Regions from separate parts of the Paenibacillus sp. YIM B09110 genome, predicted to be linked through region 3. Evidence: riboswitches for the same ligand, from Rfam matches in the RefSeq annotation. Region 3 holds a riboswitch; each other region holds the start of a gene.
What was found. A riboswitch is a leader RNA that binds a small molecule or an ion and turns the genes downstream of it on or off. The one in region 3 is predicted to bind cyclic di-AMP.
Positions count from the first base shown of each region.

Region 1: it holds a riboswitch for cyclic di-AMP, as region 3 does, so the genes downstream of both, V8F51_RS20475 (C40 family peptidase) here and V8F51_RS08320 (hypothetical protein) in region 3, are expected to answer to the same signal.
Region 2: it holds a riboswitch for cyclic di-AMP, as region 3 does, so the genes downstream of both, V8F51_RS24395 (ubiquitin-like domain-containing protein) here and V8F51_RS08320 (hypothetical protein) in region 3, are expected to answer to the same signal.
Region 4: it holds a riboswitch for cyclic di-AMP, as region 3 does, so the genes downstream of both, V8F51_RS23340 (APC family permease) here and V8F51_RS08320 (hypothetical protein) in region 3, are expected to answer to the same signal.

Region 1 is NZ_JBANSP010000015.1:49,973-52,171, reverse strand. It holds gene V8F51_RS20480 (MFS transporter) at 1-711, shown strand, start outside; gene V8F51_RS20475 (C40 family peptidase) at 791-1,267, opposite strand; cyclic di-AMP (ydaO/yuaA leader) riboswitch at 1,271-1,464, opposite strand; gene V8F51_RS20470 (hypothetical protein) at 1,817-2,199, opposite strand, start outside.
Region 2 is NZ_JBANSP010000022.1:10,666-12,864, forward strand. It holds gene V8F51_RS24390 (TatD family hydrolase) at 1-615, shown strand, start outside; cyclic di-AMP (ydaO/yuaA leader) riboswitch at 800-985, shown strand; gene V8F51_RS24395 (ubiquitin-like domain-containing protein) at 1,240-2,199, shown strand, end outside.
Region 3 is NZ_JBANSP010000004.1:369,983-372,181, forward strand. It holds gene kdpA (potassium-transporting ATPase subunit KdpA) at 1-254, opposite strand, end outside; gene kdpF (K(+)-transporting ATPase subunit F) at 270-347, opposite strand; gene V8F51_RS08320 (hypothetical protein) at 490-885, opposite strand; cyclic di-AMP (ydaO/yuaA leader) riboswitch at 1,016-1,198, opposite strand; cyclic di-AMP (ydaO/yuaA leader) riboswitch at 1,224-1,430, opposite strand; cyclic di-AMP (ydaO/yuaA leader) riboswitch at 1,828-1,987, shown strand; gene V8F51_RS08325 (hypothetical protein) at 1,993-2,199, shown strand, end outside.
Region 4 is NZ_JBANSP010000019.1:84,808-87,006, forward strand. It holds gene V8F51_RS23340 (APC family permease) at 1-928, opposite strand, end outside; cyclic di-AMP (ydaO/yuaA leader) riboswitch at 1,027-1,223, opposite strand; gene V8F51_RS23345 (sensor histidine kinase) at 1,423-2,199, opposite strand, start outside.

The DNA.
Region 1 (2,199 bases), on a different contig from region 3:
CTAACGATGTCCTTCGGCAAGCTGGACGAGCAGATCGGCTTCCAACCGCCGAAAGCAGCGGTGAGCAACAGCCTAGAGCAGGGGGCTGCAGGTGCAAGAACCGGATTGTTCGGTTATCCGCGCACCGCGCTTCCGTTCTTGCTGCTGTCGGCAGCGTTCTTCATGATCTACGTAGGCATGGAGATGAGCTTCTCCAATTACTTGCCGTCCTTGCTCATTGAGCGCTCGCAGGTAGATGAGTCAAGTGCTGCGGCAGCGCTCAGCCTGTTCTGGGCAACGATGGTGTTCGGACGTATATTTGCAGGCACGCTGGCGGAGAAAATGGGGTATGCGAAGTATTTGTTTATCGCTACTGGCGGAGCAACGATCGTGTTCGCGTTAATGGCGCTCATGGGCCAGCTCAGCTGGATGCTCTTCTTCGTCGCTTTAAGCGGGCTGTTCTTCTCGGGCATATTCGGCATTGCGCTTGTCTATGCGAACGCGCTAATCCCAGGTATGACAGAGCGGACGACGAGTTTGCTCGTGGCATGCGGCGGGCTTGGCGGGGCAATCTTCCCTCGCGTTACCGGCTGGTTCATGGATCGGTATGACGGAGGGGTTACGCTCTGGTACGTCAGCATACTAGTTCTGATCATGCTGTTCGTACTGGGCGCAATGCTTGTGCTGGGTAGAGGGCAATCACAGCGGCGCGATGCTGCGGGTAATAGATAGAAAGTACAAAAATAACAAAGCCGCAGACTGTTGTCACGAGTGGACGAACAGCCTGCGGCTTTGTTGTTAAAGGGTGAAACTATTTTTCGTCGGCGTAAGTTGTAAATGCTTCCTCGCTAAGAATGCGACGTGCTGTCACATAACGAGGTTTGTAGTAAGAGGAATCGATTTTGTCGACTACAACGCCGCGGCTAACCGAAGCGTGTACAATCTTGCCGTCCCCTATGTAGATGCCGACGTGGGAGATTGCGCCGTTGTTGCCGCCGCTTGTGTCGAAGAACACAAGATCCCCGGCAATCAGGTCAGCTTTAGCGACCTTCGTGCCAACTGTTGCTTGATCGGAGGAAACGCGAGGAAGTTCGATGCCCATCTTAGCGAACACATAGCTCGTGAAGCCGGAGCAATCGAAGCCTTTCGCGGTAGTTCCACCGCTTTTGTACGGAGTACCAATAACATCATTGATAAATCCGTTCATTTTGGAGTCTGCGAAAACACTTCCCGCTTGAAAAGCGAGCAAGAGCGCAAGCCCCAAAAGCATTACGGTAACCTTTTTCAATTGTGAAACTCCTTCCGGTGCCGACGAGGTTAGCTGTGGGGTTCGGTTGAAGGTTCCCTATGATTCCTCAGGCGCTACGAACAAGTCGATGATGTCCTCTTCTACAGAGGCGGTATGACTTATAGCCGTGGCGTCGGAATCAATTCACCCAGAGTGGTTCCCCCGTTTTCCGCTAGGAAATTAGGCAGTTTGTTTTTGCTCTTGACAATTATTCTATTTTTTTTATTGATCTCCTGCCTTTCTAACAAAATTCTAATAATTCTCATGTAATCTTTTGACAAACTGCTTCGTATAATCATTTTTCATGTAATAATAAAGCCGCAACTAGGACCGAGGGACTAAATAATCGATACTCGATTTCATTAATTATGTGGATATTATGTAAAGTATGACCTGAAGGTACTAATGGTGAGAGGATTCTCATCTTTCTAGCAAAAAAGGCTGTCGCCGTCATTAGTAGGATGATAACGTAAAAACCCCCGAATTCGCCATAATAGGACAGGCGTTGATTCGGGGGTTTTTGAGCTAAAGCAGGCTAAAGTGATGAAGCTACTTGGATTGCAGGCATTCGTACTGGGCTGCGATGGTCCATACTCGGACGAGCGTTCGCACCAAGTTGTAGCCTTGATGAAGAATAAGCGCGAATAGTCCGGCCCATAGCAGCGATACACCGGTGATGAGAAGTCCTAATCCGGCTCCGATGGCCCACATAACTAGCGAGATGGCAGCGAAGGAGATGATATGCCTCATCGCGCGCCCGAGCGAGTGGAGGATACCTTCTTTTGAGGCAGCGCCAAGCTGCATGGCCAGGAAGAGCAGATGCAGCAGCAAGCCCCAGAACAGCCATAGTCCAGCGCCAGGAAGGACGGATTGCAGCAGGTCGACGTTCGAGCCGCCTTGCAGGTATGCGTCGAGCGCATGAGGCAGCACCC
Region 2 (2,199 bases), on a different contig from region 3:
GCTTATGACTTTATCTACGCAGCAGTTGGCTGGCACCCTGTCGACAGCATCGATATGACGCCAGACGACTTGGAATGGATCGAACGGCTATGCGATCATCCGAAAGTTGTCGCAATCGGCGAGATAGGCCTTGATTACCATTGGGACACTTCTCCTAAGGATGTGCAGCATCGTGTATTCCGGGAGCAGATTAGACTGGCTCGAAAGGTGAAGAAGCCGATCGTCATCCACAATCGGGATGCGCATGAGGATATCATTACGATCTTGCGCGAGGAGAATGCTGCAGAGGTTGGAGGCGTCATGCACTGCTATTCCGGCAGTTGGGAGACGGCCAAAGCCTGCCTCGATATGAACTTCTATATCTCGTTCGGGGGACCGGTTACATTCCAAAATGCACGTGTGCCAAAAGAGGTGCTGAAGCAAGTTCCAATGGACCGATTATTGATCGAAACGGACGCCCCTTATTTGACCCCTCACCCGTTCCGAGGGAAGAGAAATGAGTCCGCTTACGTCTCTCTTGTCGCCCAGTCGGCAGCCGAGCTATTGGGCAAATCCGTGGAAGAAATAGCCAAAATCACGACCGAAAACGGTAAAAAATGTTTTGGTATTGTTTAAAAACGGTAGGAAACGAGAGATCCAATGACCTTTTGGGCGATAAAACTGGATTTTGTTCAAGAAATCTATAAACTTTTCCGACTTTAACCAGCTTTTTCGCTTAAATCGTCTTTTATCGCTTCTTTACAACAGACCGTCCGTGAAGGTATGATTCATTTCAGAGTTATTACTTTTTGTATTGGATTTCCAGTTTGCGCTTAATCTCCGGAAGGAGAACGGGGGACCCAAGTGCGGGTATTTGAAGGACCGCGCTTTGATCTTTTCAGGGGTGAATTTCGAAGCCATTGCCATGAGCATTGCGATTTCGAATAGGGCAGCTCTCTTGCCCGAATCCGACAGCTAACCTCGTAAGCGTTCATAGAGAGCGATCAACCTCGTGCACCCATTTTTATGATATCTCGTGTAGACACCCGAGAAGCCACGATACAGATCCTCTGTCGACGGCTTCTTTTTATTTTCGAATAATCGGGAAATCGTCGTCATAGGGTTAGTCATGGAGGTGAGAGGATCGAGAAAAGAAGTAGAATTACTGGATTGCGTGCTCGCACGCCAATATACTATAGTCGCGTCAGTTGTAATCATGCGTAACACTTGGCGGCGGGGCTATGAAGGAGGACCGATGAAATGGGCACAATCCAGGTAAAGGACACCCATGGGAAACGATCATCCAGCATGTCTTTCGCAATGCGATGGAAGCATGAAAATTTGCGTTTGATACTACTCAGTGCTATTATCTCAATCGCTATGACTTTCATGTTACTGGTGTTGTTGTACGGAACGGCTGTCAAAAGCGTCTCCGTAGTAGTGAATGGACAAGAAACCGTTGTAGAAACAAAGCAATGGGTCCTGCAACGCCTACTGGATGAACAAGCTATTACGATTGGCGAGCATGACGAGGTTTCGGTGCCTCTGAATGCAGCCATTAAAGACGGCGATCGCGTTGAAATTAATCATGCGGTGGCGGTCAATGTAACGGCGGATGGCAAGACATCAACGGTGTACACGACAGAAGGAACTGTGCAAGCGGCGATCGAGCAATTAAATATTTCTGTTCGTAATCATGATAAAGTAGTACCGTCGCTTAACTCATCTGTCGAAGAGGATATGTCGGTAACCGTTGTACGCGTCGATACGAAAGTATCGGAGAGCGAGCGGGCGATGCCATTCTCTATCGTGAAGAAAGAAGATCCGACGCTGGAGGTCGGCAAGGAGAAGCTGATCCAGACCGGGAAGCAAGGTCTTATCGTTGAGCATATTCAGAAGCAGTACGAGGATGGCGTGCTTGTTTCTAAGCAAATGGTCAGCAAAGTAATCGAGACCGCTGCAGTCGATCAAGTCGTGGCAGTCGGTACGAAGAAGCCTGAACCGAAGGTAACCGTGCTCTCTAACAGTAGTCCTACTGTGGAGACGTTGACGAAGAACGGTGTAACGCTTAAGGCGAAGAGCATCTTGAAGAACGTCACGTTAACTGCGTATTCTGCAGGCGTGGAATCGACGGGCAAGGACGAGAGTCACCCGCAATACGGCATTACGGCGTCCGGAACGAAAGTGACGGAAGGAAGAACGATCGCGGTTGATCCGAAG
Region 3 (2,199 bases):
TGCAGCCGTAGAATCAGATAGCTGAAAGCTACCAAAATGATGTTCGTGGCGATGAAACTGAGCGCATACGTTTTCCAGCTCATACCCGCTCGATTCTTAAGTCCAATCAGCCTGTAAATGAACCGTTCAGATCCTCCATATACTTTATCGAGCCGGTTGGACTCGTTCGAGAATACGTGATATACATACGTTCCGAGCGGCTTCACAAGCAGCAGAAGAACGGCAATGACAATTAATAGCTGCAAAATATCCATCGTTGTTCCTCCTGGTTAAAATTTTTCCGGGTGAATTAAAGCATATAAGAGGTAACCGAATACGAGTACGGCAAGCGCTGCTACGATAATCATTCGCCATCGCCCCCAGTTTGCTTAATCGCTCTGTCGCACCAAGCAAGAAAACCATAAAACAATCCGAAGCAAACGATTAAAGTACCAATCATGTACAGATCCATCAAGGTAGTTCCCTCCTGCTATAGACATTTACAAAAAGTTATTTTTTCAATAGAAACCCAATTTCGCCGGTTTGCGAATGTACGATGTGATCTGCGCCAAGCCCTTTATATATGACTCTTGGATTCCAATGCGTCGTAATGACGTAGATCGATCCAGACGTCCAATCTCTGCAGCATTGTATGAACCTGCAGCTAAGCGCTAAGCTGCTCTCAAAGATGAATACATCGCCAATGATTTTTTCCGGAATCATCCAACTATTCCTGTCATTAGTATTCACGTATAAAACGTTGTTAAGTCCGTGCTTACGCAGTTGTCTTTCCTCTAGCTTGCTGTTCGTCAGGACGATGAACGGCAGTCCGCGAAATACCAATGTTTTTATGAATGCTTTGCCAGCTTCATTAAGCCCGGCAACGATAATATGCTCCTCGCCCAACCGCAATCTCCTCCGAATTTCTGAAAAAAAAGGCAACAAAAAAGAAGCCTGCGGGAAAAGAGGACCTTTCCCCGCGGGCTTCTTCGGAGGCATGGCTAAGGAAGCCATGCCGAATCGGCACTGCGATGGTTGCCTCTCTCGATTACGCTTACGAGGTTAGCTGTCGGATTCGGGCGTGAGAGTCGCCCTACGCAAGGCGCTTAAGCCTTGCGATTCACCCCATGAGCACCAATGCGGCCGACTCCATAGCGGCGCATCGCTCTTTGGTTCCCCCGTTCCCGCAGACTGCTGCGGAACTCAGCGATAAAATAGCAATTAAAACGAATCGTTGTATCATTCCTCTCTCCAAACCACGCTTACGAGGTTAGCTGTCGGATTCGGGCGGTGAGAGTCGCCCTACTTCGAAGCGGCATCCATGGTGCTGCCTCTTCGAAGATTCACCCCTGCCGTGCTGTCGGACGACTCTCACATCGTACAGACGCACCGCTTCACATTTGGTTCCCCCGCTTTCCGCTTGCCTCGCGGAAACTCAGCGATCAGTCCATCGCAACTTCATTTGCGAATCCTGTATCGAATCTTACTCCCAGCCAAATTTTATGTAAAGCAGGTCCAGCGTCCATATTGGATAATATAGGAGCTTATAGACTGATAGTTAACGTTTTCAAAAAGTTATACCTCGATATTCCTCTCTTTTTCGCCAATTATCTCTCGATTTCTAAAATTACATATAAGCCTGAATTTCGTATCCAACTCGCGCAAGCATGCTTTTTTTCAAATCTTAAATAACAGAAGTAAAACCGAGTATTCTATCGAAAAAGCCTCTTTTCATAGTTAAAATGAACGTCGCGCCTCTAATTTGCTCTTAGAGCGTCTTGTGCAACAAAATGAACCTTTTACAAATGCCTCAAATCGGTTTAGGATAGACGTCGAGCCGAAAAAGGCAAATCATTATCGCTGAATTTGTCCATAGGATAAAGCGGGGGAACCAACAAGAGCAATCGTTCGATTGTTCGAATGGGGTGAATCCGAGGCAATGCCTCGGTAGGGCAGCTCTCTAGTCCGAATCCGTCAGCTAACCTCGTAAGCGAATAGAGGAGAGAATTTCATATGTTCACACAAGCACAAATCGACGAGCCATTACCTTCTTGCACCAACGACTTCCTGGCGCTAATCATTAGAAGAATCGAGATGTTCGTCATTCCTGAATACAACGGTTATTGCGCCGGGTATCGCGTCTGTCTCCATTTAGCAACGAATAACGGATTAGGCTGGGGTGAGTTGTTCGTGAATGAAGCAGATAAACCGGCAGACTGG
Region 4 (2,199 bases), on a different contig from region 3:
GAATAAGTGCCGTCGTGCCTTGAATGAAATAATACATAATGTTGCGTCCGAACGTCTCTTCGGCGATCTGCGATACGACCGTCACTTCCACCTTTGGCGAAATTCCGTAATAATAGGCGAGCCATACGATACCGGAAAATAACACCGCAAGCAGCGCCCCCATCGCAACCAATGTCTTCGCCGCATTGTTCGGAGCAGGGTCCTTGAAGTTCGGAATCGCGTTCGATATCGCCTCAACGCCCGTCAGCGCCGAGCTGCCCGATGCGAAAGCCCGCAGCAGCAAGAACAGGCTGATACCCGCAACCGGCGTGCCAAGCGGCGGATGCAGCTCCGGCGATACGTGACCGGTAGCGATGTTGTAGATACCGACGCCGATCATGATGAACAGCGCCAACACGAACAAGTACACGGGATAAGAGAGAATCGAAGCCGATTCCGTCACGCCCCGCAAGTTCAATATCGTGATGAAGATGACGAAGACCACCGCGATCAGGACTGTGTATTCATGGAGGCTGGGAAAAGCCGACGTAATCGCGTCGGTTCCGGCCGATACGCTTACCGCAACGGTCAATATATAATCGACCAGCAGCGCGCCGCCTGATATGAGCCCCGGGAACAGGCCGAGATTTTGTTTCGATACAACATAAGCGCCGCCGCCATGCGGATAAGCGAATATAATTTGTCGATACGATAAAATTAATGCCGTCAATAAAATCAATACGCCAATTGCAATCGGAACAGAATACCAGAACGCCGCTACGCCAATCGTCATTAGCACAAGCAGAATTTGTTCCGGACCGTAAGCAACCGAGGATAATGCGTCCGAAGACAGAATAGCGAGCGCCTTCGTCTTCGCGAGCTTCTGCTCGCCAAGTTCCTTCGACTTCAGCGGTCGACCGATTAATAATCTTTTGATTGAAGCTAACATGCTGTCACCGCCGTCAAAGAATGGTTTTTCCTTAAAAAAGAGCATAACAAAAAAAGCCGCAGGGAAATCCCCGCGGCTATAAGACGAGCCGTAGTTGATTCACCTCTCCATACACGCTTACAAGGTTAGCTGACGGATTCGGGCGTTTAGAGTCGCCCTACCTCGAGCGCGCCCTCATGAAGACGGCGACTCTCGGATTCACCCCGGCGACGTAGCAAGCTTTCGCTTATGCTGCGCGTCGCAATTGGTTCCCCTGCTTTCCGCTTCGAGATCGGAAACTCAGCGATCGTGAATATATATTTTAGTGCATTACGATCATAGTCCTCTGGGAATGGAATGTAAACCAACGTTTTCGTTCAAAAAACGTTAAAAAAGCGTTAGAAAATCCATGAATGCGCATACATGACCGCAAGACGCGGCGCACGTCCCTGCTTTGCGCATTTTAATCGTTCAATCGCCCCAATATCCGCTTTAGACTTAAAAATAGTCATTCGTCATGCGGTCGCAGCGGGGAAAGCGAGCGAAAACTCCGCACCGCCGCCTGCTCGATTGGCTGCCATAATGTTGCCGCCGCACCTTTCGACAATCGCGCGGGCAATCGCGAGCCCCAGCCCGCTCTCGCCGTCTTTGCCTTTCACGAAGCGATGGAACAGGTAAGGCAGCAACTCTTCAGGAATGCCGTTGCCGTCATCGGAAACCGATAATTCGACCCGTCCGCCATGAACCGCCGCATGAATATAAATATGCTTGTTCGCATAGCGAACCGCATTGGACGAAATATTAAGCAGCGCTTGCAGCAGCTTATCCCGGTCGGCGAGTACGAGCATATCGGCATGCTCTTCGATGGAAGGATGAAGGGCCAGCTGTTTTTTGACGAGCAAAGGGTTGACGCGTTCGATCGTTTCCGTAAGCAGCTCCTTGACGTTGACGACAACCGGCTTATAAATATCTTCTTCGCTGTCGAGCTTGGCGAGCAGAGTCATTTCCGTCACAATGTTTTTCAATCTTGCGCTCTCGCTTAATATAATGTCCAACCCTTTGCGAACGGATTCGCCTTCGAACACGCCGTCCCGAATACCTTCCGTATATCCCGCGATTGACATTAACGGCGACTTCAGTTCATGGGAAGCATTCTGGAAAAACTGCTTCTGCGCCCGATTGAACCGATGCAGCTCGCCGGCCATTTCATGAACGGTCCGCGCGACTGCGCCAATCTCGCCGCTCGCTTTCACAAGCTGTACGTCGGCGAATTGCCTTCCCTTCACTTTCGT